Regions from separate parts of the Brevibacillus sp. FSL K6-2834 genome, predicted to be linked through region 3. Evidence: riboswitches for the same ligand, from Rfam matches in the RefSeq annotation. Region 3 holds a riboswitch; each other region holds the start of a gene.
What was found. A riboswitch is a leader RNA that binds a small molecule or an ion and turns the genes downstream of it on or off. The one in region 3 is predicted to bind S-adenosylmethionine.

Region 1 (7,571 bases), 550 kb from region 3:
GCTGGAGGTTACGTAAAGCAAGGGCAATGGCAATCATTGAAGCTGTCGTATGAGGAGGATACTGCATGAGTTGGTTATTGGAAAACTGGTTTGGCTCCAAGGAGAGCCTGGAGGCGGTGAGAGAAGAAATCCAGGAGAATCTGCACAAGGAGATTTATCTCGGCGTGTCTGGTCTTGATGATCCTGAGCAATCTTCTAACCGTATACCATCGAAGGAGCTGTTTCTCAGCCTTAATGGTCCTTGGGATAACCTCGATGAAGAAGAAGCGGAGCTGCTCCGTTTTGTGCATGATCAGCTCCCGCCAATTATTCGGGATGAGGTCGGGATTTTTCCTTTCTACACACAGGTGACAAGGGATGGTTATCTCGTACTCACTTATATTCGCAACGCGACGGAGCAAAGCATTTTGCTGGACCGACTGCGGCTGGACCTGAAGACACCCGAGGGAAAGGTTGTAGCCAGCAAGGGCTTTGACATGATGACTTTTGGACCGATTGGCGATGAGTCCAGCCGCCCGTGCGAGTTTTTGTTCCGCTGGGATGAATTTTCCGATCTGCCGGAGGAGGAGGTCCCGCTTACGCTGGGCTATCAAAGACCGGGGAAACAATCGGGTGAATCTGTAGTAGCAGGAGGAGAATTGGAAATGGATGAAATGGAATACTACCGTCAGCAGCTTGCTGCCAATCCAGTCGAAGAGGGCAAGGTAGACCTGAAGGCATTGGGACTGAAAAAAGGGGAAAACGGCGGTCTTAAAGTAGTTGTACTGTTTCGAAACGGCTTGGACAAACGCCTGGACTTTACCGAAGTTCCGATTGTTGTTCATGATGCAAACGGCGAAGATATCGCCCGTGTCAGCTACACATTGGAAAACATGAAGGTAGATCCAAAGGCTTTCCGCGTAATTGCGTTCCAGATCCCGGCTTCGTCGATCAAGAAACAAGATTTTTCCGTGGAAGAGTGCACGGTCTTTATTCCGAAAGCTTACGAGAAGCAGAAGGAATCCAAAGTGTATGATGCAACCAAGTCAACCAAGTCAAACGGATTTCTGCAGTAAGAACCCTCCCCTTTTCGCATCGCGAAAAGGGGTTTTTCTATCGCATCCGATTTCCAGTGATTCCCTGAATAGGGTTGCGTTTCACACTATCGTTCCGCTATGCTAAATGAATAGAATAGGCTACAAGGGAGCGGGCTTTTTTGTAAAAACAAGCTCAAACACCTGTATTCCTTTTTCGGTTGAGAAAAGGGAGGAAGGACTGTAGTTACATGAGGAAATTTATTTTAACAGTTGTCGCTGTCTCAGTAGGGTTAATGGCTGCATTTGGGGGAAGCCAGAGGGCGAAGGCTGCCATTACCAATGACGAATATATCAACAATCAGACTCATTTGAGGCAAATCAAAGCTGATCAGGCCTGGAGAAAAGTTACTGGGAGCACAGTTACTATTGCCGTCCTTGATACGGGAGTAGACCATAACCATCCCGATTTGAAAGGAAACATCCTTCCGGGAATCAACCTGGTTGAGCCGGGGAAATCTGCCCAGGATGACAGCCAAAACGGACATGGTACCGCTGTTACTGGCATATTGGCGGCCAGAGGGAATAACGGCATCGGAGTCTCGGGGGTTTTAAGGCATGCAAGGGTTTTGCCTATCAAGGTCTTGAACAAGTACGGCGAGACAGATGTAGAGCTGCTTGCAAAAGGAATTAACGTCGCGATTGATCGAGGAGCCAAAATCATTCTGATGTCCGTGAGTAGTCTCTCCTATTCAAAGTCGTTGACGGCCGCCATCCAGCGAGCAGAAGCTAGTGGAGTAGTTGTAGTGGCCGCCAGCGGAAACGAAGCGAACCGGGTTGCCTATCCGGCTGCTTATCCAACCGTAATTGCAGTTGGAGCTGTAAAAGGAAACCTGAAGCCGCTCTATGATTCAAACACAGGGCCGGAGTTGAATCTCGTCGCTCCGGGTTTTAATATCTACACGACCAAGCCCAAGGGGAAATATGGAGCATTTAGCGGCACGTCAGCCGCAGCTCCTCAGGTAGCGGGCGCTGCGGCATTGGTGCTGGAGCGCAATCCGAATATGACGCCGCTGGATGTACGCCAGCTCTTGTACCAGACGGCTGAGGATCTCGGTGAGAAAGGGTGGGACCGGCAAACAGGATATGGACTGGTCGATGTCAATCGAGCCATTACCGAAAAGCTGTCTATGGATTTTCATGAACCAAATAATACTCGGAGTCAGGCCAAGGCTTTTCCGATTGAATCACAGCTGAGGGCGAGTTTGTCCGAGTCCGACAAAATGGACTGGTATTTCATGGATATTCCCTATGACGGAAAAGTGACACTGGTCGCAACTGTCACTTCAACGAATACAACCGCGCTGGCTGCTACCTTTTTCCCTGAAAATCGCGAAGCTTCTACCTATTACATAGGGAACGGAGACACGCTGACTGTACCGGTGAAAGCTGGTAGAATGTACATCAGGATGGAGCGAAGCTTCGGTGTGAAGGGCTTTACCTATCTGTTGACCAGCCGGTTTACGATCAATCCGGACAAGTATGAGCGCAACAATACAATGGATACGGCCCGCCCGCTGGTAGGCAACCAAATTTCCGTAATCGGGAACTTCCATGAAGAGGGCGACGAGGACTGGTTTTCTTACTATGTCCGCGAATACGGCCGGCTAAACGTAACAGTCACTGCCGATACCAAGCGGATCGACCTGAACATGAAGATCGGCAAAGAGGGACAAGCCTTTGAAGAATTTGACAAAGGCGACCGGAATGACCCGACCGAGCGCGCCCAAAAGGAAGTATCGCCGGGCAAATACTACATCAGGCTGACCGAGTACTGGCGAAATCAGGTGAACGGCGAGTACAAGCTGGACGTGTCCTATACGCCGATTCGGAAGGATACCAATGAGCCCAACGATACATATCGCCAGGCGTCACCTTTGGCCAACGGAACGCTGATGACAGGAACCTTGCCTACTCATACCGATCAGGACTGGTTCCAATTTACGGTCGATTCCGAATCCTACGTCAGCATACGCGCTCCGTTCGTTCCCGTATCGACAGGGATGCGGCTGGAGCTGTACGGTTCGGATACATTGAACTACTCGCTCTTTGCCACGAACGACGTAGCGCAGCTGTCCGATCTGGGCAAAGAGGTGCTTGGCATGAAGCTGAAGCCGGGCAAGTATTATATCCGTCTGACAACCACATTGCCGTTTAAATACGATTCGTACCGGCTGACTTTGACCAAGCAGCCTTTGATCGCGGGTTATCGTGATATTTCCACGCACTGGGCCCGCAACGAGATCGCCAGACTCAGCACGAAGGGAGTCGTCAAAGGCTTTGATGATTCGACCTTCAAGCCTGACCAGTCGGTGACTCGAGGCCAGTTTGCGACGATGCTGATCCAGTCCATGCGGGCCAAAGGGATGAATATCGTTACGTATACAGGCAGAAATCCGTTCAAGGATCTTTCTAAAAATCACTGGGCCTATGGCAATCTGCTGACTGCCCACCAGCTCGGCATCATCAGCGGCTATCCAAACAGCACCATGCTGCCGGATCAATCGATCACACGGGCAGAAATGGCACTGATGGTAGCCAGAGCAAATAATCTCGTGCTCTATAATCGCAGCAGGTCATCGTTTACCGACGTGCCGACAAGTCACTGGGCGTCTCCCGCCATTGAGGCGCTGACGGCGAAAAAGTGGATAAGCGGTTACGGACGGACGTTCAAGCCGCAGGGAAGAGCTACACGTGCAGAGGTGGTCGTCCTGCTGGCGAAGGCTTACAGTTTGTAACTCTATGGAAAAGGAGAGAACATAAATGAAAAAAGCAACCAAGGGAATCCTCGCCATAGCAATTGTCGGGATGGGGGTCTTTGCTTCGCAGGCGATGGCAGACGGCGTTTCCGGTGTCCCGGGCTCAGCGGATGATCCGGTCGTCACCAAAAGCTATGTGGATCAGCAAATTCAAAAAGCTCTTGGCGGAGGCGCAGGCACAGGCGGTGCATCCGTCTCGACGGGGTTGACAGTGGTTGAGCTGCACCCGGGGCAGACGCTGTACGGTTTTGAGGGTACGGAATTTATCGTCCGTACGGGAAAAGTACAAGCAGTAGCCGGCGATAAAGGCGATGGCTTGACAGATATTACCGAGGGCAAGGACCTGCGAGCGGGAGCTCAGGTGGCTGCCAATCATCTGCTCTTGATCGCCCGTTCGGACAATCGCGGATTGCGCTTGAATGCAAACTACAATGGTGTCGCGCACATTATGGTTCGCGGCAAATACGAATTGCGCTAAGCGCTTATTGACACCGGCTATAAAAACGATTATTCTATTATCCGTAATGGATACTCTTATCCAGAGCAGGCGGAGGGACTGGCCCCATGAAGCCCGGCAACCGACTCGAGCGGTGCTAACCAGCAGAACGGATACCTGTTCTGGCCGATAAGAGGGTAGGGAACGCAAACACCAAGCACCTTTTCCTCTAAAACAGGAAAAGGTTTTTTTTTTGCTTGTGCCTTCGTCTAATAAGAACCTGTTTCGGCTACCACACTATTTGTATGAGGTCAAAGGAGGTAGTACACATGTCTTTGCAAAAAGGTCGTCGTCTGTTTACTTCTGAATCCGTCACCGAAGGTCATCCGGATAAGATTTGTGACCAAATTTCCGACTCTATCCTGGACGCCATTTTGTCCAAGGATCCAAATGCTCGCGTAGCATGCGAAACTTCCGTTACCACTGGTCTGGTACTCGTGGCAGGGGAAATCACCACGAACACGTACGTGGATATTCAAAAGCTCGTCCGTGACACCATCCGTGAAATCGGATACGATCGCGCCAAGTTTGGTTTCGATGCCGACACTTGCGGTGTTCTGACCGCTATCGGCGAGCAGTCTGCCGATATCGCCCTCGGTGTAGACCAGGCGCTGGAAGCCCGCGAAGGGAAAATGACTGATGCTGAGATTGAAGCGATTGGTGCCGGCGACCAAGGTCTGATGTTTGGTTTCGCCTGCAACGAGACTCCTGAACTGATGCCTTTGCCGATCAGCATGGCTCACCAGCTGGCTCGCCGTCTGACCGAAGTGCGTAAAAACGGCACTTTGAGCTACCTGCGCCCAGACGGTAAAACACAGGTGACTGTAGAATACGACGGCGATAAGCCGGTTCGTATTGATACGATCGTTATTTCTACCCAGCACGCTCCGGAAACCACTCTGGAACAAATCAAGAACGACCTGATGGAGCACGTGATCAAGCCTGTCGTGCCAACAGAGCTTCTGGATGCCGAGACCAAATACTTCATCAACCCGACTGGCCGTTTTGTTATTGGCGGACCACAAGGGGATGCCGGTTTGACAGGCCGCAAAATTATCGTCGACACCTATGGCGGATACGCTCGTCACGGCGGTGGTGCTTTCTCCGGAAAAGACCCGACAAAAGTGGACCGCTCCGGCGCATATGCAGCCCGCTATGTAGCGAAGAACATCGTCGCTGCCGGCTTGGCTGAAAAATGCGAAGTACAAGTGGCCTATGCAATTGGTGTCGCACAGCCAGTGTCCATCAGCGTAGATACATTTGGGACCGGCAAGATTGCCGAGGACCAATTGGTAACACTAATCCGCAAGCATTTTGATCTTCGTCCTGCAGGTATCATCAAGCAGCTTGACCTGCGTCGTCCTATCTACAAGCAGACAGCGGCATACGGCCATTTTGGCCGCAACGATCTGAATGTGCCGTGGGAGCGTACAGATAAGGCAGAAGCGCTCAAGCAGGATGCAGCAGGGCTGTCCAAGTAAAGACCAAGCGCGAGAGCCTAGTGATACACACTAGGCTCTTTTTCTGTCATTGAAAACGGATTTCCTCTATATTTTTAAGAAGACTAGGCCTTAAGACTTGCGGCAAACTGCTGGAATTCAGTTCATAAAGGAATCCGTTCGTATATGTCGAAATTCCTATATAGGCATAAAGGAGGGAGTTTTTTGTGCCGAAGAGGTGGCCCTTCTTTCTCGTATTTTTCATTGCGCTAGGGCTCGTTGTGACTGCCGGACTGCCCGATACTGCCTCTTTTTTTAAAGAGGAGGCTCCAAAAGTGCAACCTTTCCCCCATGTCACTACGTCTATAAGCACAAGCGAGGAGCAATCGGCTGCACCACAGACAGAAAAAAACCGGGAAGAAGCAGCGTCCTCCAAGCTCTGGTATAGAGATCGGGTAGTCGTATTGACGTACCATCATGTGACCGACGATTCTGACCAGCGCTATGTTATTGGGGCGGAGCAGTTTAGAGAGCATATGACGTTTTTATTCGAGAACAATTTTCATCCGATATCACTGGCGGAATTTGTGCGTTTTGTCGAGACAGGAGTTTTGCCCACTGAGAATGCAGTCTTGCTTACATTTGATGATGGGTATGAAAGTTATTACACACATGCTTTTCCCGTAATGCAGCAGTATCGGTTCCCATCGGTCAACTTTGCCATACTTGGACGATTGCGGGATACCGAGGAGCGAAAGAGAGAAAAAATGACCACGCCGCTATCCCGTCCGCAAGTGAAGGAAATGCTGCAGACCGGGTTGGTGGAGATCGCTTCTCATACATACAGTCTTCACGACGAGAGGGCCCGCAACGAATGGGGAGATCTGGGACCGGAGACAGCACCTGTGTACATGGAGGAGCTCAAACGGCTCGAAGACGAACAAGAATACCGCAATCGCCTTTACGTAGATTTTACGATGTCGCGGGTAGGCTTGAGCGATCTGGTGGGCAAGCAGGTGCAAGCTATTTCCTTGCCGTTTGGATACAGCAATGACATCGTACTGGACATAGCCAAGCAAGCGGGCTACCGATTTGTCTTCAATTCAAATCGAGGTGTGGTAACGGCCCAGGTGAATCCGCTTTCCATCCCCAGATACGATGTCGGGATCAGGGAAATGGATGTGCCCAAGCTGCAGGCGCTGTTCCAGACGGTCAAAAACGAGGTAGAAGGAGATCAATAATGAATCAGGCGATCAGTATTACCATGTTGGATGGTGTGATCAATCGCACGATCGAGACGGTAGAGACGAGCAAATCGCAAATATTCGAGATCGCCGAAAATGCCAGGCAAGAAGGAAATTCCTTAAAACATGATTTGCATGAATTGCGGCAGGAAATAGCGAAAGTGATAAGCAAGGTAGATGAACTGGAGCTCTCCTACCGAAGGGCGCGAGCGCGCCTGGTGTTGGTTAGCCGTAATTTTCAGACATACACAGAGGAAGACATCCGCATCGCTTATGAAGAAGCCAACCGTATTCAGGTAGAATTGTCCATTTACCGGGAACGGGAAGACAATTTGAAAAAGCGGAGAAACGATCTGGAGAGGCAGCTTCGCACGCTGGAGGAAACAATCGAGCGAGCAGAAAAGCTGGTTACGCAGATGGGGGTTGTGCTGGGGTACTTGACCGGCGACCTGAGCAAGGTAGGGGAAGCTCTGGAGGAGGCCAAACAGCATCAGCTGATGGGTCTGAAAGTAATCCAGGCGCAGGAAGAAGAGCGGAAGCGGGTAGCGCGAGAAATCCAT
Region 2 (7,571 bases), 800 kb from region 3:
GCTGCAGGCGTATGGATCGCCCGTAATATCATCAAAAAATCGTTGCAGTAGCATAGTCTATAAATCGGAAAAAGCAGGTGCTCCAAAGTCTCAAGCAGACAGCGGGGCACCTGCTTTTGCATTGCATATAGGGGAGTGGCGGGCATGGGTACGAAATTCGACAGCAGATTGTTTGGCCAGCATGCGAGGCCGAAAACGACCAGTTGTGCATCTTCAGAACCAGTCGAATGATGGAACTTTTTTCACACATTCTTACATTATTCGTAGTCGCTGGGACTTTTCTCAGTCTATAATGGCATCAAGAGCATTTCGCAAGTACGACAGGCAAGAGGGGGTACATATGTTTCAGTTGGTCCGCAACACCTTGACGAACAAAGAAGGCTTTATGATCTTTATTTTATGGAATCATCTCTGGGTTGCAGGCTGGATCGCGTATCAGATGGATGTGAACTTCTGGAAGGTCACCTCCGCAGGCTTGCTGGCAACACTGATCGTTTCTCCGTTGTACTTCATTCGCAAGGACAGCTACTTGATCCGGTATCTGGTCGGAATTGGTCTTCTCTATTACTCGATTGCATTTGACCACTATACACCGTTTCAGGAAATCTCGTTTCTCGCGTTCATCGTCCTGGGCTTTTTGGCAGCCTATCTGGACTGGAAGCTGATTGTATCGGCGGGGGCGATGCAGGTTGCGGCGACATTAATCGGATTTTACACCGGTTCTTACCAGTTGTTTGACGGCCATTTTTCGGAAGTCAATTTGCTGCTTCGCATTGTCGCTTTCGTGCTGATGATCGCGGGGCTCACCTATCTCTGTCTGGCTGGACAAGCGTCGCTTGCAAAAGCGGACAGCGCGAGACGGGAAGCCGAAGACAAAGAGCAGCGCCTGGAAGAGCTGCTGCGGAATATCAAGATGGTAACAGAGCAGGTGGAGCGCACATCCGTGCATGTCCATGAGCATGCCGAGACGACAAGGCGCAACACGGACGAGATGATGGTCGCCTTCAAGGAAGTGGCGACCGGAATGGAATCCCAAGCCAATTCCACTGTCAAAATCGAGGAAGAAGTGCAATCGATCGACCAGGAAATTGTGACTGTCAACGAGCAAGCGGCCGTCATGAAGGCGGAAGCGGATCAGAACAGCCGCCGCTTGGCAGGAAGCATCAGCATGATGAGCGAGCTTTCCGAGCAAATGGAGCAAATCGTTCAGGCGGTCAATGTGGCGTCTTCGACGATCCGCGAGCTGAACAAGCAAGCCAACAAGGTCGAGGAAATCGTCCAGACGATCAACCAGATCGCGACACAGACGAACCTGCTCGCGCTCAATGCCGCGATCGAATCGGCTCGTGCGGGTGAGCACGGCCGGGGCTTCGCCGTCGTGGCGGACGAGGTGCGCAAGCTGGCTGAGCAAAGCGCGACGGCTACGCAGGAGATCGCCGGAATTTTGCAGTCGCTGCATCAAGAAAGTGAAAATGCGGTGAAGCATATGAGCACGGGCGAAGTGTCGGTAGCAAAGGGGCAGGAGCTGGCGGTAGAGACAGTGGCGTCTATCGAGACGGTTCGTGCAGGCATGGAAGCGTTCCTCGAGGCCGTAGAGCATGTGCGGACGAGCATGGATCGCGTGAAAATGCGCTCCGGGGAAGTGGCGGCCGAGATGTCTACGATTACAGCGGTCACCGAGGAGTCTGTTGCCAACCTGGAGGAATTGTTTGCGACGGCGGAGAACCAGCATCAAAAGGTGCGGGAGATTACCGAGGAGCTCGGCGAGCTGAACGCCTTGTCGACAAAGCTGCAGCAATCATTTCAGCGATAATCGTAATGTTTGAAATTGCAGAAAAAAGAATTGCATTTTTCAATTGATCTGCTAGAATGAATTCAATATCAATTAAATAGTTTCACCTTACCTTATCAAGAGCGGCGGAGGGACTGGCCCGATGAAGCCCGGCAACCACTGTGCACACGTGCACAGAAAGGTGCCAATTCCTACAAAATCCATTTGGATTTTGAGAGATGAGGAAGAGGTTGGCGATATACCGCAAACTCTTCCTCCGGGAAGAGTTTTTTCTTTGTACAAAGGAGGTTATTGACGAACGTTAATTTAATTAAATATAATAATATTCGTATTTTATTCAAATTGATTTTTTATACACGCCATAAACCAACGATATTTTGTTATAAAAACGAATAATATCGTTCGGGATATTGATAGGAGAGAGGACATCATGAAAAAATTGCTTCTGGCTTTAACGACATTCGCTGTACTGGCAGCCGGATGCTCGACAAACAGCAGCGCCCCCGAAGACAAGGGACAAGCCCAGACAGGCGGACAAGAAACAGCGAAAAAGCGGATCGCGCTGGTGCTGCCCGAGAAAATCGGGGTTAACCCGTTCTTCCAGCAGATGGACGATGGAGCGAAGAAAGCCGCCCAGGAATTCGGGGTGGATGTCAAGACGATTGAATCCACAGACCACGGGGCTATCGAGGAAAATATCCGCGTGGCAGTGGCCGAGCAATACGATTTGATCATCACGTCTTCCTTTGAAGCCGAGGATGCGCTGAAAAAGGTAGCGACAGAAAATCCTGACCGCACCTTCGCCATCATCGATACGCAAGTCGATTTGCCCAACGTCCGCAGTGTCATGTTCCGCGAGCAAGAGGCTGCATACCTGGTCGGAGCGGCTGCCGGTTTGGCAACCAAAAGCAACAAGGTAGGGATCGTCGCAGCAATGGACATTCCGATCCTGAAAAAATGGACAGTCGGGTTTCAGGAAGGGCTCAAGGCGACCAACCCGAACGCGGAAGTGCAGATCAACTACGTCGGCAGCTTCAGCGACCCGGCAAAAGCGAAGGAGCTGGCGCTGCTGCAGGCTTCCAAAGGAGCGGACTTTATTTACGGCGCAGCGGCTGTAGGAGATCTTGGCGTGTTTGAAGCAGCCAAGGAAAAAGGCTTCTACACCTCCGGACAAGACGTTGACCGGACCAGCATCGACCCTGAGCATATCGTCCTGTCCCAGTTGAAAGGAACGGACTCCGCTGTGTATGAAACGGTGAAGGCATTTGTGGACGGCAGCTTGAAGCCGGGTGTCGTCGCCTACGGACTGAAGGAGAACGGCGTCGGCGTGACCTATGTTACGCATGACAGCCCGACTCCGTTGAACCCGTTCATTGGAGAAGAAGTCGTCAGCAAGGTAAAGGCGATCAAGGATGAGATCGTCGCGGGGACGAGAACCGTGACAGACCCGCTGAAACAATAGCAAGAGCGCTGATTCGGAAACCGGCTACATGAGCGTAGTCGGTTTCCTGCTCTACCGGGAAGACAAAAGAGGGAGGGGAAAAAGGTGGCGAACCGACTGGAAATGCGAGGCATGACCAAGCGCTACGGCGATTTTACCGCCAATGACAACGTTTCGTTTACGTTGAAAGAGGGGGAGGTCCATGCGATCGTCGGCGAGAACGGAGCGGGCAAAACCACGCTGATGCGCATGCTGTACGGTATGGAGCAGCCCACTGCCGGAGAGATCGCAGTAAATGGCAAGCCCGTCGTCTTTCGCGGCCCGGAGGATGCGATCCGCCACGGGATTGGCATGGTTCACCAGCACTTCATGCTGTTTCCCGACTTTACCGTTGCGGAAAATATCGTGATCGGCTACGAACCGCAGCGCAAAGGGCTGTTTCAGCGAAAAGAAGCGGCGAGTGCAGTCCGCTCGCTCAGTGAGCGATACCGGATACCGATCAACGAGAACGCCAAGGTATCCAGCTGCTCCGTAGGGGAGCAGCAGCGGGTAGAAATCCTGAAGGTGCTCTACCAGGGTGCAGATATTATCGTGCTGGACGAGCCGACTGCGGTGCTCACGCCGCTGGAGGTAAGGGAGCTGCTGCAGACGATCCGCCATTTGGCCGAAAGCGGCAAAAGCGTCATTTTGATTACGCACAAGCTTCAGGAGGTCATGGAGGTGGCAGACCGGGTCACTGTCCTGCGCGGGGGGCGCGTGACCGGAACCGTTTCCCGAAGCGAAACCAATGCGGACGACCTCGCCCGTATGATGGTAGGCCGCGAGCTTCAGCAGCTCAGTGACCGGGTCCGCCTGGAAGGAAAGCCGCTTTTGCGGGTGCAGGGCCTGAGCGTCCGGGAAAAACAAACGCTCGTAGACGACGTGACGTTTTCCGTACACCACGGGGAGATCGTCGGGATCGCCGGGGTTTCCGGCAACGGGCAATCCGAGCTTTTGGAGGCATTGACCGGCCTGCGGGCTGTTTCGGAAGGGAAAGTCTATCTCGGAGAAAAGGATGTGACTGGCCAGTCGGTGGCAGCGATTCGCGAGGCAGGATTGGCCCACATTCCCGAAGACCGCTACCTGTGGGGGACAGCAAAGCTGGAAAGCGTCGAGGAAAACGCGCTGATGGGCTATCAGCGCAAGCCGGAGTACATGCGTCGCGGTGTCGTTTTGCGCAGCAAATTCCGCCGTGTCGTGGAAGAGTGGGTCGAGCGGTTTGCGATCAAGACAGGCTCTCTTCATTTGAAAGAGCAGGCGGGAAACCTCTCCGGAGGCAATCTGCAAAAGCTGATTGTCGCCCGCGAGCTGGGACAGAATACACCACTGTTGATCGCGGCCGAGCCTACTCGCGGCGTTGACATCGGCGCGATGGAATACATCCATCAGGCTCTGCTGGAAAAGCGGAACAATGGAGACGGCATTTTGCTCGTCTCGTCTGAATTGACAGAAATACTGGCGCTGTCCGACCGGATTTTGGTGATGTACAAAGGGAGGATCGCCGGGGAGCTGACACGCTCGGAAGCGACAGAGGAGAAAATCAGCGTATTGATGGCGGGAGGAAGCGTGTATGGCAGCAGTCAAGCAGCTATGTAAGTCATTGGTTCAGCCGCTGCTGGCAGTGATCATCGGCCTGTTGACAGGTGCGCTGGTCATTGCCGCCGTGGGCGAATCGATTATCGGTACGTATCAAGAGATGTGGAAGGGAGCCTTTGGCAGCTTCTACTTCCTGACCTCCACGCTGGCCCGGGCCACGCCGATCATGCTGATCGGACTGGGACTGTCGCTCGCTTTTCGCGCCGGGGTATTCAATCTGGGGGCCGAGGGACAGATGGTAACGGGAGCGATCAGTGCGACGTTGGTGGCCCTTTATCTGCCCGCGCCCGGCTTCGTCAAAATGGTGGCCGCTCTGGTAACGGGCGTGCTTGCCGGAGGGTTGTGGTCGCTTTTTGCCGGGTATTTGGAGGCGCGCTTTCGGATTCAATTGCTGATTTCCTCGCTGCTGCTCAATTATGTCGCCGTTTTGTTCGCAGGGTATCTCGTCAGCGAGCCGTTCCAGGACAAAACCGGGTCCGCTGCCATGGCCCAGACCCCGATGCTGGAAAAAAGCGTCTGGCTGCCAAAGCTGTTCGCCGGGATGAGCGTCCATGCAGGCTTTTTGTTTGCCTTGGCTGCTGCTCTTCTGATCTTTTTCGTCATTCGCTATACTCCGTTCGGGTACGAAGTGAAAATGCTCGGGCAAAACCCGTTCTTTTCCCGCTATGGCGGAGTGAACAGAGTTCGGGTGATGCTGACCGGCATGTTTTTCAGCGGCGGACTGGCCGGATTGGCCGGGACTGTCGAGGTATTGGGCTCGCATTATCGGTATGTGGAAGGCGCCCTGACGCTTCCGAATTTCGCCTGGACCGGGCTGATGGCGACCCTGCTGGCCAACTCTCACCCGATTGGCGTTGTGTTTACTTCCTTGCTGCTCGCGGCTCTGCAGACAGGTGCCATGGGAGTGGAGCGGAATACGGATGTGCCGCTTGAACTGGCCAGTGTGATTCAAGCTGTTTTAATTTTGTTTATATCAGCTAAATTCAGTTACGACTGGTGGAAAAATCGCAACAACAAGAGGAGGGAATCTCATGGAGCTGTTTGATTGGTCCCTCGTCAGTTCCACCATCCGCATGGTGACGCCTATTTTGCTCGCAGCCCTGGGCGGTGCGCTCTGTTCGCGCGTCGGCATTTTCAACGTCGGTCTGGAGGGGTTGATCCTGGTTGGCGCCTTTTCCGCCATCGTCGGCAATCACTTTACCGGGAGCCTGCTGCTGGCGCTGCTGTTTGCAGCTCTCGTAACCGTTCTGTTCTCGCTGCTGTTTGCCTACATGACGATCGGTCTACGGGCCAATGAGATCGTCGTCGGCGTCGCGATCAACTTTCTCGGGCTGGGGCTGACCACGTTTGCCCTGCGTGCCGTTTTTGACGTAAAGGGCGCGTTTTACGACAAGGACATGGCCGGACTGCCGCAGTGGCAAATCCCGCTAATCAAAGACATTCCAGTGCTGGTAGACATCGTTTCCGGGCATTCGCCGCTCGTGTACTTCGCCTTTTTGGCCGCAGTTCTGCTGCATTTTTTCTTTACCAGGACCGTTACCGGCTTTCGCGTGCTGGCTGTCGGCATGAACGCGACTGCGGCCCGCAGCCTTGGGTTGAAAGCGACTCGCCTGCAGGTGCTGGCGATCGTCATGTGCGGCGTGCTGTGCGGGATGGCCGGAGCCCAGCTATCGCTCGGCCAGGTGACGATGTTTACGGAAGGCATGACAGCCGGACGCGGCTTTATCGCACTGGTGGCGATGATGCTGGGGCAAGCCCATCCGCTCGGCATCCTCGCGTCCAGCTTCCTGTTTGGCTTGATGGACGCGCTGAGCATTCGTCTGCAAGGCTTTTCGCTGCCGACGCAGTTTACCGCCATGCTGCCGTATGTGCTGACGATCGCGGCGATGTTCTTTTTAAAGGACAAGGGCGCTTCGTCAGCCGGCTCCAGCCAGCAAAGCACGCGATAGCTGATAATAAAGCGGAGTATGAACATTTTCATTTACGACATAAAGGGGAGAGGTTCGGATGAACAAGGCTGATCGTATCAAACGGATGAAGGTGCCGGCTGTAGACCCTGCTCTGGCAAAAAGGCTGCCGCCGGGCCAGGTGCTGACGGAGAGATTTCCGATCCTGCACGAGGGAGAGGTCCCGGTCTACGATTTGCAAACATGGACGCTTCGGGTGTTTGGAGAAGTGGAGCGGGAAGTGACGCTTGGCTACGAGGAAATCCGGGCCATGCCGCAGAGTGTACTGACGTGCGACATTCATTGCGTGACCCGGTGGTCCCGGTTTGACAACCGCTTTGAAGGAGTCCGGTTCCGCGACTTTCTAAAAGCAGCGGGCATCGTGCCGAAGAGCGATTACGTCATGCTGCACGGCGACCACGGGTATACGGCCAATTTGGCTCTGTCCGATCTGGACCGGGATGACGTTCTGCTGGCCCATTCCTTCGACGGGGAGCCGCTGACGGACAAGCACGGATGGCCGCTGCGCATGATCGTGCCTCACCTCTATTTTTGGAAAAGCGTGAAATGGCTGCGGGGAATCGAATTTACCAACGAAAACAAGCCCGGCTTTTGGGAGCAGAACGGCTTTCATCTGAACGGAGACCCGTTCCGCGAAGAGCGGTTCTCCGGCGAAGTGCTGCCGATCCCGGAAGACGAGTGGGAGAAAAAGGAGTTTGATTGAGATGCTGCCCAATCTGAAAATTGATCCGGAGCA
Region 3 (7,571 bases):
CCGCCTGCACGTCAATGACATATACCGCTACCTCCGCAAGCTCACCGGCGATGCAGGCTGGGCGGAGGATCTGACGCAGGAGACCTTTTTCCGTGCCTTTCAGCACCTGGATACCTATCGGGGAGAAAAAGTGCGTCCTTGGCTGTTCAAGGTAGCGTACCACGCGTTTATCGACTGGCACCGCAAGCAAAAGCGCAGGCCTGTTCAACTGATCGACACCTTGCCTGAGCAGGCGGATCAGGCGGCGGTCAGTCCGGAATCGGCGGCACTGGCTAGGGAGACGGCGGCCCTCGTGCAGACTGTTCTCCGGGGGCTGCCGGAAAAACAGCGACAGGTGCTGCTGCTTCATGCGGAAAAGCTCAGCTATGCGGAAATAGCCGACGTCCTCGGCATCGATGTGGCCGATGTGAAGCGGTCGATCTACCGGGGACGATTGAAGATGCGAAAATGGTGGGGGGACGGTCAACATGGCGGATAACGGCAAGCTGGAGGATCATAAGCAAAAAAGCCGGGAGCGCGATCAGCTCCTTCTCGCTTATCTGCGGGGGGAGCTTGGCGCTGAGGAGACAGCGCGATTGAGGCAGCGTCTCGCAGACGACCCGGAGTATGCGGAGCGACTGGAGGAGCTTTTGCTGGGAGGCGGGCTGATGCAGACAGAACCGGAAGACAAAGCCGCGGATTTTTTGCCGGAGGAGAAGCAGCGCTCCATCATCCGCTGGGGAAAGTGGAAGAGCAGGCTGTCCAACGCCGCCTACACGGTGGGGATCTCGCTGCTGATCGGCTTTGTCCTGTTGTTTGTCAACTATTGGATTGGCCGGTCGCTGTATGAAGATATGTTTCGCGTCTCCAAGGATTTGGTGAATTTCACTCAGCCGGGGATCGTAGCAGGCAGCAGCGGCGCGCAGGTTGGCCTTTTTTATGGCAGCATTCAAATGGAGCTGCGCGAAAAGGTGGGGGGCGACCGTCAGCAGCCAGGGTATTTCGAGACTACGAATGTGTTTACCAAAGTATCCTCCCGCCCGGTATGGAACGACGGCGTTCGGAAGAAAAATCTGTTTTTCCTGTTCCCGCTTCAGACGAAGCTGCAGGAGGATACCTCTTTCAGACGAGAGCCCGCGTGGAAGACGCTTGAAATGCTGCCGGAGGGGACGGTATCGCAACTGGCGATTTCCTTTGACCGGTTTATGAGCCTGGAGGAAATGTACGCTTTCCTGGCTCCGTATAATTTGGACCTTACCTGGCTGGCCGTGGATACCGGACAGGAGGTGCTGCATGAGGATGCCAAAGAAGGCGTGCTGCTGCTTTCGGCCGGTGACGTCTGGGGTTTTTCCGAACATGGGCTGGACTATGGACTGGGACCGATTCAGGTAAATGGCGAAGCAGATCGCCGCACCCGGGCGTACGTGGAGGAGATGAAATACCTCGCCGAGCAGGAGAGGCTGAGCAGATCGATCGGACAAAGCCTGTTCAACAGCAGATCAGGATTGAAGATCGACGAGCGCTATCGGTATTTGGAGAAAAACGGTATCAAAACGTATGGAATCGTCGTCACCGGTCCGACCAAGGAACTGCTCAAGCTGAAGCAGGAAGCTGCCATCACCGCCGCATTCGTAGGACAAATTGACTGGTGGAACTGGAATCGTCCGAGTGCAAGCGGACAGCAAAACAGCTGGTAAGGCCGAGGATCAGCCGACTGGCAAAAAACAAAAAAGAGTGTTGACAGCGTGCATAGCCGCGTGTATGATTCAAACTAATCAAAACAGCATACGTTGGATACCTTATCCAGAGAAGGTGGAGGGACTGGCCCGATGATACCCGGCAACCGACACAGCGCTTGCCTGTCAGCTAGACTGACGGCGCGATTGCAAGCGATGTGCACGGTGCTAATTCCTGCAGAAGCAAAAGTATTCTGGAAGATAAGGGGGAGACGACACGCCCTGCCGCGTACGTATACGACCTCTTTTCTTCGGGAAAAGAGGTCTTTTTGCATGTCTGGCTGCAAAAACGGCTTGATCGGAGGCGCAGCCTGCAACATACCGTGCGGAATTATCCCCTGCTGAATGGGCCGGGAAAGCCGCTGGAAAGATCCACATCGATTCACGTGAGGGGAGAAACAAGTTATGGCTTATCGTGCTTTGAGTGAACAAGAAGCAGTACAGTATGTAAAAGAGCTGCCCGGCCTGTTTGAAGCAGGGGCTATCCTGTCCTCCCGCGAGATAGGCGACGGCAACCTGAATCTTGTCTTTCACATCCGCGATGAAGCGACCGGCAAAAGCGTGATTGTGAAGCAGGCTCTGCCTTATGCCCGCGTCGTAGGCGAGTCGTGGCCGCTGACGCTTGATCGCGCCCGCATCGAGAGTGAAGCGCTGCGCATCCAGTACAAATACGTTCCGGACCTCGTGCCGCAGGTGTACCACTACGATCAGGAGCTTGCCTTGACCGTCATGGAGGATCTCAGCGATCACATCCTGATGCGCAAAGGATTGATCGAGGGGCGACGCTATCCAAATTTCGCGAAGCAAATCGGACGTTTCATGGCCCACACGCTCTTTTTCACGTCTGATCTGGGAGCGCATCCCTACGAGAAAAAAGCGCTTGTCGGAACATTCTTGAATCCGGAATTGTGCAAAATTACGGAAGACTTGGTGTTTACCGATCCTTACGAAAATGCGCCGACCAACAGCTTCAACCCGCTGATTCGGCGGGAAGTGGAGGAAATCTGGAAGAACAAGCCGCTCAAGCTGGAAATCGCCAAGCTGAAGTACGATTTCCTCACCCGTGCAGAGGCGCTGCTGCATGGCGACCTTCATACAGGCAGCATTTTCGTCACCGAAACCTCGACCAAGGTCATCGACCCGGAATTCGCTTACTACGGCCCGATCGGCTTTGACATCGGCGCGGTAATCGCCAATCTGCTCCTGAATTATGCCGGCCAGCACGGACTGGAGAAGGATGGAGGAAAGCGGGAGTCTTATCGCGAATACCTGCTTACAACTGTCGAAGACGTCTGGAACGAGTTCGTCTCCCAGTTCGTCCAGCTATGGCACAAGCAGGCGAAAGAGCGCAGCGCACATGTAGAAGGGCTCTGGCAGAGCTACGTGAAGCGGTTGATCCAGGATACGGCCGGGTTTGCAGGCTGTAAAATCCTTCGCCGCGTGATCGGGCTGGCGGGTGTCGCCGATCTGAACAGCATCAGCGACGAAAAAACCCGTGCCGAAGCGGAACGGCTGGCACTGCTGATCGGTCAGGAGCTGATCCTGAAGCGGGGCGGCATCGAAGATTCGACCGACATCACAGACATCGTTCGCAATGCGACAACAAGATTTGATCAGGAGGCAGCAGCGGTATGACCACAATTCATGAAGCATTCGCACCTGTAAAGTGGGAAGGAGACTCTCTTCTTCTGCTCGACCAGACGCGTTTACCGGTAGAAACAGTCTTTCTTTCCCTCCATACGTCTGAGGAAGTATGGGCGGCAATCCGCCACCTGCAGGTTCGCGGCGCCCCTGCGATCGGGATGGCTGCGGCATACGGGCTTTACCTCGGCGTGCGGAACAGCGAAGCGGCAGATTCGTCAGCCCTCTGGAATCAATTGCTCGAGCAGGCTGACTACCTGGCGACAGCACGCCCTACAGCGGTGAACCTGTTCTGGGCGATCGATCGGGTCAAAGCACGCGTCCAGCAGGAGGGAGAAAAACCGGTAGACGCGTTGAAAGCGGCGGTTTTGGACGAAGCTCTCGCGATACAGCGCGAGGATGCCGAAGTATGCCGGACGATAGGCGAACACCTCCTCACCTTGCTGCAGGATGGAATGGGCATCCTGACCCACTGCAATCCAGGGGCGCTGGCTACCGCCGCTTACGGGACGGCGACAGCTCCGCTCTATCTGGCCAAGGAACGCGGCTGGAACCTGAAGGTATACGCTGACGAAACGAGGCCGGTGCTCCAGGGAGCGCGGCTGACCGCCTACGAGCTGCAGCAGGCGGGAATCGACGTCACGCTGATCTGCGACAACATGGCGGCCATGGTGATGGCGCAGGGAAAAGTGCAGGCTGTCATCGTAGGAACCGACCGCGTAGCGGCGAACGGCGACGTCGCCAATAAAATCGGAACGTATGGCGTTGCCGTGCTGGCGAAAGCCCATGGCATCCCGTTTTACGTGGCTGCACCGCTGTCGTCTGTCGATCTGGAAACGCCGACGGGAGCGGACATTCCGATCGAGGAGCGTCCGGCGGAGGAAATCACGCACGGCTTGGGCAAGCAGGTGGCTCCGGACGGCATCAAGGTCTACAACCCGGCATTCGACGTAACGCCAGCGGAATATATAACGGCAATCGTCACCGAAACCGGCATTTTCAAGCCGGAAGATATCCGCAATTCCAAGCAATAAATCGTGGCTGTATAACAAAAGCGCCCTCGGGCGCTCTTTTTCACTTTTGAAGAAGGGGAGAGATGACATGAAGGTTATTCCGATAACGCAGCATGCAGCGTTGAGGCGCTTGGAGCTTGCCGATGCAGAGGAAATGTTCTGGCTGACCGATACCAATCGTCTCCATCTGCGCGAATGGCTTCCGTGGCTGGATATCGTCACAAACGTGGCGGATACCAGAAGGTTCATCTCTGCCACTCTGGATCAGGACAGCCGCAGGCAGGGCACCCATTTCGGGATTTGGTACAACGGTCGTCTGACAGGAACAGTGGGCGTACATCATATCGACTGGACAAACCGGAAGACGTCCATCGGGTATTGGCTCGGAGCCCAGTACACCGGGCACGGACTGATGACGGCCGCCGTCTCGGCCTATCTGGATCACTTGATCTTTGGCGAGTGGGACTTGCAAAAGGTCGCCATTCACGCCGCTACCGAGAACAAAAAGAGCAGGGCCATTCCGGAGCGCCTCGGGTTCAAGCTGGAGGGAATCCTGCGAAGCAACGAATTTCTCTACGATCATTACGTCGATCACGCCGTCTACGGCATGCTGGCGTCAGAGTGGCGTTGAGTCCTTCAGTTTTTTGCTGCCGATAGAAAAAGCTGGATTGACAAGAAATTTTGTGTAAACTACCATGAAGATATTGGAAAAGGGATTGCGTATATCGCATCCCTTTCTTTTGATCGACAGGGTCAAAGTCGTCCCTGTTGATAACCGGATTACGGAGGCTCCGCCACAATCATGGCGGAGCCAAGTTTTCTAATAGGATAAGGAAGGAGGGACGGACGGCGTGTATATTTTGCGGCAATTGTCCTGGTTTTTCAGAAAATATTGGAAACGATATACAGTAGGGATTGCTTTTCTGTTTTTGATTGATCTGCTCATGCTGTGGCCTCCCCGGCTGATCGGGCAAACGGTGGATCAAATCCGCAATGGATCGCTGACGACATCTGGATTGGCGACGACGATTGTCACGCTGCTTTTGATTGGCCTTATCTTGTACGGGCTCCGTTTCTTTTGGCGGTACCTGCTGTTCGGCGGTTCGCTGATGCTGGAGCGGACGCTTCGCGAGCGGCTGTTTGGCCATTTGACCCGGATGTCGCCGTCCTTTTACTCGCGCCGTCGTTCCGGTGATTTGATGGCGCTGGCTACCAACGACATTCCCGCAATCGAACAGACAGCAGGGATGGGCGTACTGACGCTGGTCGACTCCCTGTTCGCCACGCTGTTGACTTTGGCTGTCATGATGGTGGCCATCGACTGGCAGTTGACGCTGGCGGCACTTATTCCGATGCCGTTTTTGGCCTGGGCGACCGCTTATTACGGCAAGCTTTTGCACGACCGGTTTTACCTGGCCCAGGAAGCGTTTGGCGAGATGAACGACCATGTGCAGCAGTCCGTCTCAGGCGTCCGGGTCCTGCGGGCTTTTGTACAGGAAAAAGAGGATGTGGAGGCGTTTCGCCGGGTCAGTGAGAAGACGATGGAGCGGAATATCAGCGTTTCCCGGATCGACGCCCTGTTCGAACCGACGATCGGCATTATCATCGGCTTCAGCTTTCTCATCGGGCTTGGCTACGGGACCTACCTTGTCTTTTCCAGCGCGATTTCCCTGGGCGATCTGGTCGCATTCAACCTTTACCTCGGGCTGCTCATCTGGCCGATGTTTGCCTTTGGCTGGCTGATGAACATCCTTCAGCGGGGGAGCGCTTCGCAAAAGCGGTTGTCGGAATTGTTCGCCGAACGGCCTGACGTGGTGGACAGCGAAACTGTGGTGGAAGATGTTCCGGACAATACTGTCGAGGCGAGAGGCTTTACCTTCCGCTATCCGCAGGCAGAGAAGGACGCCTTGTCGGATATCAGCTTCATGCTGCACGAAGGAGAGACGCTGGGGATCGTGGGCAGGACGGGAAGCGGGAAGTCAACGCTTTGCCGGACTCTGTTGCATCAGTACCCGGTAGAGTCGGACGCCCTGTTTGTCGGAGGGAAGCCGGTAGAACGGATTTCGCTGTCTGCCCTGCGCGGGAAAATCGCCTACGTTCCCCAGGAGCATCTGCTGTTTTCCCGAACGATCGAAGCGAACGTCGCTTTCGGCTCGCCGCAGGCGACTACAGAGGAAGTGTGGCATGCGCTCTCCCTGGCCGAAATGAAAGGCGATGTAGCGCAATTCGCGGAAGGGCTCGGAACCATGGTCGGTGAAAAAGGGGTCACCCTCTCAGGGGGACAGAAGCAGCGCATCTCGATTGCCCGTGCCCTGCTGATGAACGCTGACATCCTCATTCTCGATGACTGTCTGTCCGCAGTCGATGCGAGGACGGAGGAAAGCATTCTTCGCCACCTCCGCGATGAACGCAAAGGAAAGACGACGATCATCACCGCCCACCGGCTCTCTGCGGTCCAGCATGCCCAGTTGATTTTGGTGCTGGACGAGGGCAGGATCGTGGAGCGGGGGACGCATGATGAATTGATGGCGCAAAACGGCTGGTATGCGGAGCAGTACCGCAGGCAGCAGATGGAACAAGACGTCGCGGGTTAAGGGGAGAGAGGGGAACGTGTAATGAACGGCAAACAAGTATGGAAGCGGCTTGTAGAGTACGCCATGCCGTTTCGCAGACAGATCGCAGGGGCCCTGCTGCTGCTCCTGCTCGGTACTGCCGCGGAACTGGCCGGCCCCTTTTTGGCAAAAGTGATGATTGACAATCACATTCTGGCGGTTCAGAAGACGTGGTATCGCTTTGAAAAGGAACCGCTTACCATTGAAGGAAACCAGATCGCGATCCGGCTGGCGGATGAGTATTACGTCCGGGAGGATTGGCTGTCGTCCTTGCCTCCGGACGATGCACAAAAGGCGAAAAAGACACAGGTCGTGACCGAGGGAACGACCTACTATATGCTGGACCGTGAGTTGTCCGAGGACGGGGAGCCGAAGCTTTTGCCGCTTCCGGCCGTCGAGGGAAGGGAGCGGGTCAAGGCGACGCTCGTTCGCTCGGGGCAGGAGGTTGATCAGGCGGAGGGAATCCGCTTGACGGCGGACGAGGTGAAGGCGCTGTACAGCAGGGAGATTGCGCCGATATTGCTTTTGGCAGGCGGCTATGCCTTGTTGATCCTGATCAGCGCGGCATGCAACTATACGCAAATTTTGAC
Region 4 (7,571 bases), 560 kb from region 3:
AAGCGATCAGGTAGACATCTGTGCCTTCTTTGGTGATCTCTTCTTCCGCTGCTCGCAGATGCTGAAGCTGCTGCTCGGACAGTTTGGCAATCGGCAATTCGTCAAGCTTGTTTTGCTTCACCTTTCATTCCCCCGTTTGGTGTACATATCAGTCTGTAGTCTTTCCACAGCGGGGGGTATGTATTTATGCTCCCTGAACCAAAGCCTTCGCGATCGCCGAGCAGGAACGTTTGCAAAAGAGAATCGGCAGCTCCCTGTCCTTTGCCTGACTTTTTACGGTCTTGGCCAGATTGTGGTTGACGAAATCCGTCAGCACCAAAATCATGTGAATGCCAGTAGGGATTTTTACGCCGGTCTGGGAGTTTTTCCGCCCCGTCACATGATGAATATTGGTAAAACCCTGCTCCTCCAAAAAGTCTACAATATTTCCGAGGCGGTCTCCGCCAATGACGAGAATAGATGACATGTTTTTTCCTCCTAACCTGGTTTATCGACTTTTGTTGTGTATATCTATGGCTTTCATTTCTAATTGATAATGAATATCACTCTTATTGATAAATATTATCATTCCCATTTAGCTTTGACAATACTCTCCATGATAAGTTTTTCAGACTGACACAAACTAGGAGATACATGCAGATAAAGGTTGCCCGGTTTATTTTTCCAACGTTATAATGAAACAAATCACCTGCAAGGAGGTGGCGTCGGGTGCAAGAAATGTCACAACTGCACGCCATATTTTCTCGAACCAGGGGCTATATCGACCGCTTTGCGGAGATTATCCAGCCCATTATCGATGCTGCACAGGACGAGCATACGCGACTCTACTACCACCACATCCTGGAGGAAGAAGAACAGCGCCTCGGCCGTTTGCAGGAGCTGATTCCCTACATAGGCTCGCTCGACGAGGCAAAAAAAGCGGAACAGCTCAGCGACCGCGAACTGTCCCGCCTTTTATCCGACATCAATCTCGAACGGTTCGGCTTGCACAATTTTCGCGAGCATCTGGAGCTATCTTTGTATGAGTTCAAAGACGAGGAAACCCGCCAGCTCCTAAACAGCATGCGCGAATCCACCCAGGAGGACTACCTCCGCGTAAAGGAAATCATGGCAGCGCTAAGCGAGCGTTTCTCGGATGTGCACCGGCCTGATCTGACCGATCATGACGAGGGATACGATATCCACCAGGTGGATCATCTGAAAGCCTCCTCTTCTCCGGCAGTTGCCAATACCGGCAAGACTGCTGCCGCCCCAGCAGCCAAAACAGGCAGAAAGGGCCTGACTGTAGGCAGCTTAAAAGGCATGTTTTAAACTTTGCTTGCAGATTCCGGCAGGTAAACAGAAACGATTTGGAGGTATGTGGAATGGACAAGCTCCGCAAATATCCCGATTCCCCTTTGACTCACGATGAATGGAAGCAACTGGATGAAACCGTTGTTGATATGGCGCGACGCCAGCTGGTTGGCCGCCGCTTTCTCGATATTTACGGCCCGCTCGGTGAGGGCATTCAGACGATTACCAACGATATTTACGACGAGTCCCGCTTTGGCGGATTGAACCTGCGCGGCGAATCGCTGGAAATGACCCAGCCCAGCAAACGGGTCAGCCTGACCATTCCCATCCTGTACAAAGACTTCATGCTGTACTGGCGGGATGTGGCCCAAGCCCGGACATTGGGTATGCCGCTGGATATGAGTGCCGCTGCGAATGCGGCAGCCGGCTGCGCTCTCATGGAGGATGACCTGATCTTCAACGGCTCCCCGGGTCTGGACCTGCCGGGCTTGATGAATGTGAAGGGGCGTCTCACCCACTTGAAGAGCGACTGGATGGAGTCGGGCAATGCCTTTGCCGACATCGTGGAAGCGCGCAACAAGCTGTTGAAGATGGGACACAGCGGTCCATACGCATTGGTCGTCTCCCCTGAGCTGTACTCGCTTCTGCACCGCGTACACAAGGGAACGAATGTACTGGAAATCGAGCACGTCCGCAATCTGGTCACCGACGGCGTCTTCCAATCCCCGACCATCAAGGGCCGATCCGGCGTCCTGGTCGCAACCGGCCGTCACAACCTTGACCTGGCTATTGCGGAAGACTTCGATACGTCCTTCCTCGGAGACGAGCAAATGAACAGCCTGTTCCGCGTCTATGAGTGTGTCGTGCTCCGCATCAAGCGGCCGAGTGCGATCTGCACGTTGGAGGAAACAGAAGAATAATAACCGAGGCTGCAAAAAACAGGGTGCCCCCGTCGTCAAAGACTTCGGGACACCCTGTTTTATTCGATCCACGTATTCATTTATCGCTAGTGAGCGACTAGCTGGCTGTACTCCGCAAACGCTTTGCCCAAGCGGTTGATCGCCAGTTCGGTATGTTCCCGATCCAGCAGCGTATAGTTGAGGCGCATCGTATTCGTTTGAGGCTGGTCCGCGTAGAACGGGATACCGGGAACAAACGCGACGCCTTCCTTGACAGCCTGCGCCAGCAGCTTCTCGGAGTGTACATGCTCCGGCAGCTCTACCCAGAGGAACATTCCGCCTCTCGGTTTATTCCACTTCATGCCGCTGGTTTGACGACAGAGCAGCTCGTGCATCCACTCCATCCGCTCTTTGTACGAGTCGCGGATTTTTTGAATATGGCTTTCCAAATCAAACCGGGACAGCAGCTCATACAGAGCAAATTGGTCGATTGTGCTGGACTGCAAGTCGATTGCCTGCTTGGCTTTTACCATCATCTGAATCACCTGGCTGTCTCCAATCGCCCACCCCGTTCGAAGACCCGGAGCGACGATTTTGGAGAAGGTGCTGGTGTAGACGACAGCCGATCCGTCCGGATGCTCATCGAGAGAAAAAATGCTGCGATAAGGCGCCTTGCCGTCGAACTGGATTTCCCCGTACGGATCGTCTTCCAGAATCAAAATGTTGTTTTCCCGGCATTGTTTCAGCAGTCCCAAGCGTTTTTCCAGACTCCAAACCTTTCCTGTCGGGTTTGCAAACGTCGGAATGACATAGGCCATCTTCGGGCGATATTGTGCGATTTTTCTGGCAAGGTCCTCCATATCCATGCCTTCCGCATCTCCATCCACCGGAATAGCTCGAATGCCGCGAAATTGGAACAGTTGCACGGCCGCGAGATACGTTGGATTTTCTACCAGCACGACGTCGCCTTCGTCCAGATAGACACGGCAGAGCAAGTCGACGGCCTGCTGGGAGCCGGTAGTGATCAGCATGTTTTCTACGCCAACATTCATATGCTTTTGTTTCATGCGGGACGAAACCCATTCCCGAAGCGGAATGTACCCGTCAGTCAAGCCGTATTGCAGCGATTTTGCTCCGTGATCCAGAGCGCGATTGAAGGCTTCTCTCATTTCTTCGATTGGAAAAGAATCCTCTGCCGGCAGGCCGCCTGCCAAAGACAATACTTGATTGCCCTGTGTCAGCTTCAGGATTTCGCGCACGGCCGAGGAGCTGAGTGCGCTGGTTGCTTTGGAAAATGAATATTCCATGTTCGGTTCCCCCTAGATTTCGCTTATACCTGTTTTATCACTGCGGCCGTCATAAGTCCAATCTCACAAATCTATCGGCGGAATAGGTTTTAGCTATGTCGAGCGATGGCTCGGTCGAAATCGTCGGATTATACTCGCGACTACTTTGGTTGGGGGTATCGATGCTTGTGCAGATGTTTCCTGCTTTTCTTTTGGTGGTAAACCGGGCTGTAGAGGTAAGAAACAGGAGAAAAAGCAAAAGTACGGTGGGACGGGTTTTTGTAGGCAAATTCGAGCCCGTCTGGATAATCGAGTTGAAGGGCTTGGGAAAACTGGAGAGCTTCCCTTACTGGAATCTGTATGACGAAAACGGCAAGCGTTTCGACGTTCGGACCGATTTTGCCAAGACGTATATGGAGAATTCAGACAAGGGAGTCGTATTGGTCCAAACCCTGATTGTCAAAGGAATGGAGCAGCCTCCGCAAAAGCTGAAGCTCGCTTTGCAAACCATCGAAACACGGTACATAGACTTGAACTGGCAACCTCCGATCCCGCCCAGTCCATAAAGCTGGCCTGGGGTATCACCTGATTCCATCAAGCCATCATAAAGGCCCTGAGCGATCATAGCTCCGGGCCTTTTGCTTGGGAAGCCATGCTTTATGTTGCAAGTATGGCTTCCGCTATACACGAAAAATAAGGCTGTCTTTCTTGAAAAGATTGCCGTCATTATGTTTTGGCATCCGTGAGTATCATTTCGAATCAAGCCTGCTTTATCCGTGAGTATCCTGCTTGATTCAGCCTGTTGTGCCACCCCGAATCGCAGGAGAAGCCTGTTTCCAGGCTTCTCCCCACCGCGGCCCCTGGACAAGGAGCAAGATAACCCGAAGCCCGCCAACAAGCTTACCGAGCAAACAGCCCCAGCTTCTCAATCCTTCGCACTGCCTCCGCCAGCCTTTCTTCGCTGGAAAGAAGCGCCGCGCGCACATACCCCTCGCCCGTCGGTCCAAAACCGACGCCAGGCGCAACCACCACATGAGCCTTTTCCAGCAGCAAATCGGAAAACTCGACCGATGTAAACCCTTCGGGAACAGGCAGCCAGCTGAAAAACGAGCCCTCTGAAGGCTTGGCCTGCCAACCGATCCGGTGGAGCTCGGCGAACAGCACATCCCGCCTGCTTTGGTAGACGGAGACGAGATCATGTACGCATTGCTGCGAGCCGGTCATCGCTTTTGCCGCCGCCATCTGCACAGCGCCGAAGAGACTGACAAAGTAATGGTCCTGAATCAAATTGACCAGCCGTACGAGCTCCTTGTTTCCGACCATAGCCCCGACGCGCCAGCCGGCCATGTTGTACGTTTTCGACAGGGTGTAAAACTCCACTCCTACTTCTTTTGCCCCCGGCACCTGCATGAAGCTGACCGGCTTTTTGCCGTCAAAGCTGATCGCACCATAGGCGAAATCATGGCAGACGACGATCTCGTGCTTGCGGGCAAAGCGGATGGTCTCTTCAAAAAATTCCACCGGAGCGTTGACCGCCGTCGGATTGTTCGGGTAATTGAGGAACATCAGCTTGGCTTTTTCCAAATCTTCCGGCTTCAACTGGCCGTAATCCGGAAGAAACGCGTTTTCAGCCTTGAGCGGCATCATGACCATGCGGCCGTCAGCTACAGCCACGCCGGACCAGTAATCCGGATAACCTGGATCGGGCACCAAAGCGACGTCCCCGGGGTTCAGCAGCACCTGACAAATCTCAACCAGACCTGTCTTGCTGCCAAACAGGATGGCTACCTCTTCCTCCGCGTCCAGCTCCACGCCGAACTCTTCCTTGTACCAGTGGGCGACGGCCTGCTTCAGCTCCAGCCTGCCGCTGAACGGCGGGTATTTGTGATGGACAGGGCGCTTGGCCTGCTCGCTCAGCTCTTCCACGATATGCTGCGGTGTCGGGAGATCGGGATTGCCCTGTCCAAGATTGATAATGTCATGTCCGGCCGCGATGGCCTTGTTTGTTTTCGCTACCAGCGTGGCAAAAAACTGCGTCGGCAGTCGGTCCACCATGGCAGATGGTTGGATGCGCATTGGCTTTCTATCCTTTCTTTCGCAAAAATAATCCAGACATCGAAGCAGGCATGCAAAAAGCCCCTTTTCCTGAACAGAAAAAGGGGCGGATCGTGCGTCTCCACGTTCTTATCTGTCAGGATCGCTCCTGCTGGAATTGGCACAGCATCTGCAGAATATCCTGCAAGATCCGCTGCCGGGCTTCATCGGGCCAGTCCCTCCACCTCTCTGGATAAGTTAACAGCAACCTATTTACTTTGAATGTCTACTATACTACTTGAGCAGGTTGGGAGTGTCAATACAATATCCCGAACCATGGCCCGGGCTGCTTTGCTGTTGCTGGCCCGGCAGCCTGCAGGGCCTCGTTAGACAGCCTGGCAGTCCTCAACTGTCAGCCTGGCGGTCCTCAACTGACAAACTGAGGAGCCTCACTGACAGGCTGAGGGGCCTCGACTGACAGCCTGAGCGGCCTCGGCTGAAAGCCTGCTGGTCTTCGCCTGACAGCTACGAGTATCCGTCCAAGCATTGCTTGTCATGACCCGAGCTTCTCCGGAGCAGGCAGAGCTGCCTTCATCTCAGGACGCTTTACAAAGGACGTGTACACGGTAAAGCAAGCGACAGCGACCAAAGCCAAAGCAGCCATGAAGTAGACCATCCCATTTGCTCCGAGCGCTTCAAAGATCACGGCGCCCATCAGCGGGCCGACCATGCGTCCTCCTGAGCCTACGCCCCCGATGAGGCCTTGAATGAACCCTTCACGTCCCGGTGGAGACAACTCGGCAGCGATGGTCGGGACGGCAGGCCACACCAGCATTTCACCCAGTGTAATGACAAACATGGCCACGAAAAAACCGGCGTACACCGTCGTCTGGGACAAGATCAGCATGGAGAGCGAAAAGACGTAGGCGCCTAACAGCAACTGCGCTTTCAGCGTACGGGCGAAGTGCCTGATCACCCAGGAGATAAACGGCTGCCCGAACAGGATCAAAGCACCATTCAGCGTCCACAGCAGGCTGTACTCCCTGAGCGTGATGCCCAGCGACTGCATATACGCCGACAGCACAGTCGTCCACTGCGAGTAAATAATCCAGCAGACCAACAACCCTGCCGACAACAGACCGAGCGCTAGCCATGCCATCGGGCGACCGGCAGCTTGAGCGGCATCCGTCGCCATTGCCGCCGCGGCCCCTTTTGATCCGCCGGCCTTCTCCGCCAATCCCGCGGCAGGCAGCTGTGCCCCCTCACCTTCCTCTGTGTGCTTCGCCGACGCTGCCACGAGCCGGCCTTCTTTTTCCTGACCGCGCTCAAGATCGACCGTGCGGCTCAAAAAGATAAAGAGAAACAGAACTGCCAGCTGCAGCGCCGCATTTCCAAAGAAAGTCCAGGCAAAGGAAATGCTCGCCAGCATTCCCGCCGAGGCGGAACCGATCGCTACCCCGATATTGAGTGCCACATAAACCGTATTCAAGCCCTTGCGGCCGCCGTCAGGCCACAAGAGGCCGATCAGGGCATTGAGCACAGGAAACATGATGCCGGAGAAAAATCCGTTCAAAAGCAGCAAGACCGTATACGTATGAAAGCTGGTTGTGAAGCCCAGTGCCACAGCTACGGCTACCGCTCCCGCTGTCGCGGCGTATACTGTGCGCATTTTCCCCCAGCGGTCAAAGAGAACCCCGCCTGTCAGACTGCCGATCAGGTACGCTCCCTGATTCAGCATCAAAAGAACACCCGCTACGGTGAGCGGCTTCCCGAGAAAATCGTGGATGTAGATCGTCACCAGCGGCCAGATACAGGCCATGCCCGTAGAATGAATAACGGCAGCAACGGCCAGAAGCCGGATGCTGCGCGGATAGGAATTCCATAGTCGACTCATCTGATGTTTACGCCTCGCTCCGATAAAAATCTCCGCTTTTCCCGCCGGTTTTGCTCTGGAGATACGTCGGCCCGATTACCATTTCCTTGTCCATGGCCTTGCACATGTCATAAACGGTGAGCGCGGCTGCGCTTGCGGCTGTCAGTGCCTCCATCTCCACGCCGG

Region 1: linked by a shared signal. The riboswitch ahead of metK (methionine adenosyltransferase) and the one ahead of mtnK (S-methyl-5-thioribose kinase) in region 3 are both predicted to bind S-adenosylmethionine.
Region 2: linked by a shared signal. The riboswitch ahead of NST96_RS26015 (BMP family protein) and the one ahead of mtnK (S-methyl-5-thioribose kinase) in region 3 are both predicted to bind S-adenosylmethionine.
Region 4: linked by a shared signal. The riboswitch ahead of NST96_RS20000 (pyridoxal phosphate-dependent aminotransferase) and the one ahead of mtnK (S-methyl-5-thioribose kinase) in region 3 are both predicted to bind S-adenosylmethionine.

Annotation. Positions count from the first base shown of each region.
Region 1 is NZ_CP151945.1:5,129,370-5,136,940, reverse strand. It holds gene NST96_RS24940 (SLAP domain-containing protein) at 1-16, shown strand, start outside; gene NST96_RS24935 (SLAP domain-containing protein) at 66-1,055, shown strand; gene NST96_RS24930 (S8 family serine peptidase) at 1,265-3,811, shown strand; gene NST96_RS24925 (hypothetical protein) at 3,837-4,310, shown strand; SAM riboswitch class I at 4,364-4,464, shown strand; gene metK (methionine adenosyltransferase) at 4,604-5,809, shown strand; gene NST96_RS24915 (polysaccharide deacetylase family protein) at 5,995-7,008, shown strand; gene NST96_RS24910 (sensor histidine kinase) at 7,008-7,571, shown strand, end outside.
Region 2 is NZ_CP151945.1:5,378,565-5,386,135, reverse strand. It holds gene NST96_RS26025 (NAD(P)/FAD-dependent oxidoreductase) at 1-51, shown strand, start outside; gene NST96_RS26020 (methyl-accepting chemotaxis protein) at 341-1,813, shown strand; SAM riboswitch class I at 1,903-2,017, shown strand; gene NST96_RS26015 (BMP family protein) at 2,223-3,254, shown strand; gene NST96_RS26010 (ABC transporter ATP-binding protein) at 3,339-4,868, shown strand; gene NST96_RS26005 (ABC transporter permease) at 4,843-5,913, shown strand; gene NST96_RS26000 (ABC transporter permease) at 5,900-6,817, shown strand; gene NST96_RS25995 (sulfite oxidase-like oxidoreductase) at 6,876-7,538, shown strand; gene NST96_RS25990 (nucleoside phosphorylase) at 7,540-7,571, shown strand, end outside.
Region 3 is NZ_CP151945.1:4,582,192-4,589,762, reverse strand. It holds gene NST96_RS22520 (sigma-70 family RNA polymerase sigma factor) at 1-478, shown strand, start outside; gene NST96_RS22515 (anti-sigma factor) at 468-1,676, shown strand; SAM riboswitch class I at 1,776-1,923, shown strand; gene mtnK (S-methyl-5-thioribose kinase) at 2,121-3,350, shown strand; gene mtnA (S-methyl-5-thioribose-1-phosphate isomerase) at 3,347-4,390, shown strand; gene NST96_RS22500 (GNAT family protein) at 4,458-5,000, shown strand; gene NST96_RS22495 (ABC transporter transmembrane domain-containing protein) at 5,221-6,963, shown strand; gene NST96_RS22490 (ABC transporter ATP-binding protein) at 6,985-7,571, shown strand, end outside.
Region 4 is NZ_CP151945.1:4,021,669-4,029,239, forward strand. It holds gene NST96_RS19970 (hypothetical protein) at 1-121, opposite strand, end outside; gene NST96_RS19975 (DUF2325 domain-containing protein) at 185-466, opposite strand; gene NST96_RS19980 (IMEF encapsulin system ferritin-like cargo protein) at 718-1,311, shown strand; gene NST96_RS19985 (family 1 encapsulin nanocompartment shell protein) at 1,365-2,213, shown strand; gene NST96_RS19990 (PLP-dependent aminotransferase family protein) at 2,300-3,499, opposite strand; gene NST96_RS19995 (hypothetical protein) at 3,661-4,044, shown strand; gene NST96_RS20000 (pyridoxal phosphate-dependent aminotransferase) at 4,379-5,554, opposite strand; SAM riboswitch class I at 5,660-5,772, opposite strand; gene NST96_RS20005 (MFS transporter) at 6,066-7,406, opposite strand; gene moaC (cyclic pyranopterin monophosphate synthase MoaC) at 7,414-7,571, opposite strand, start outside.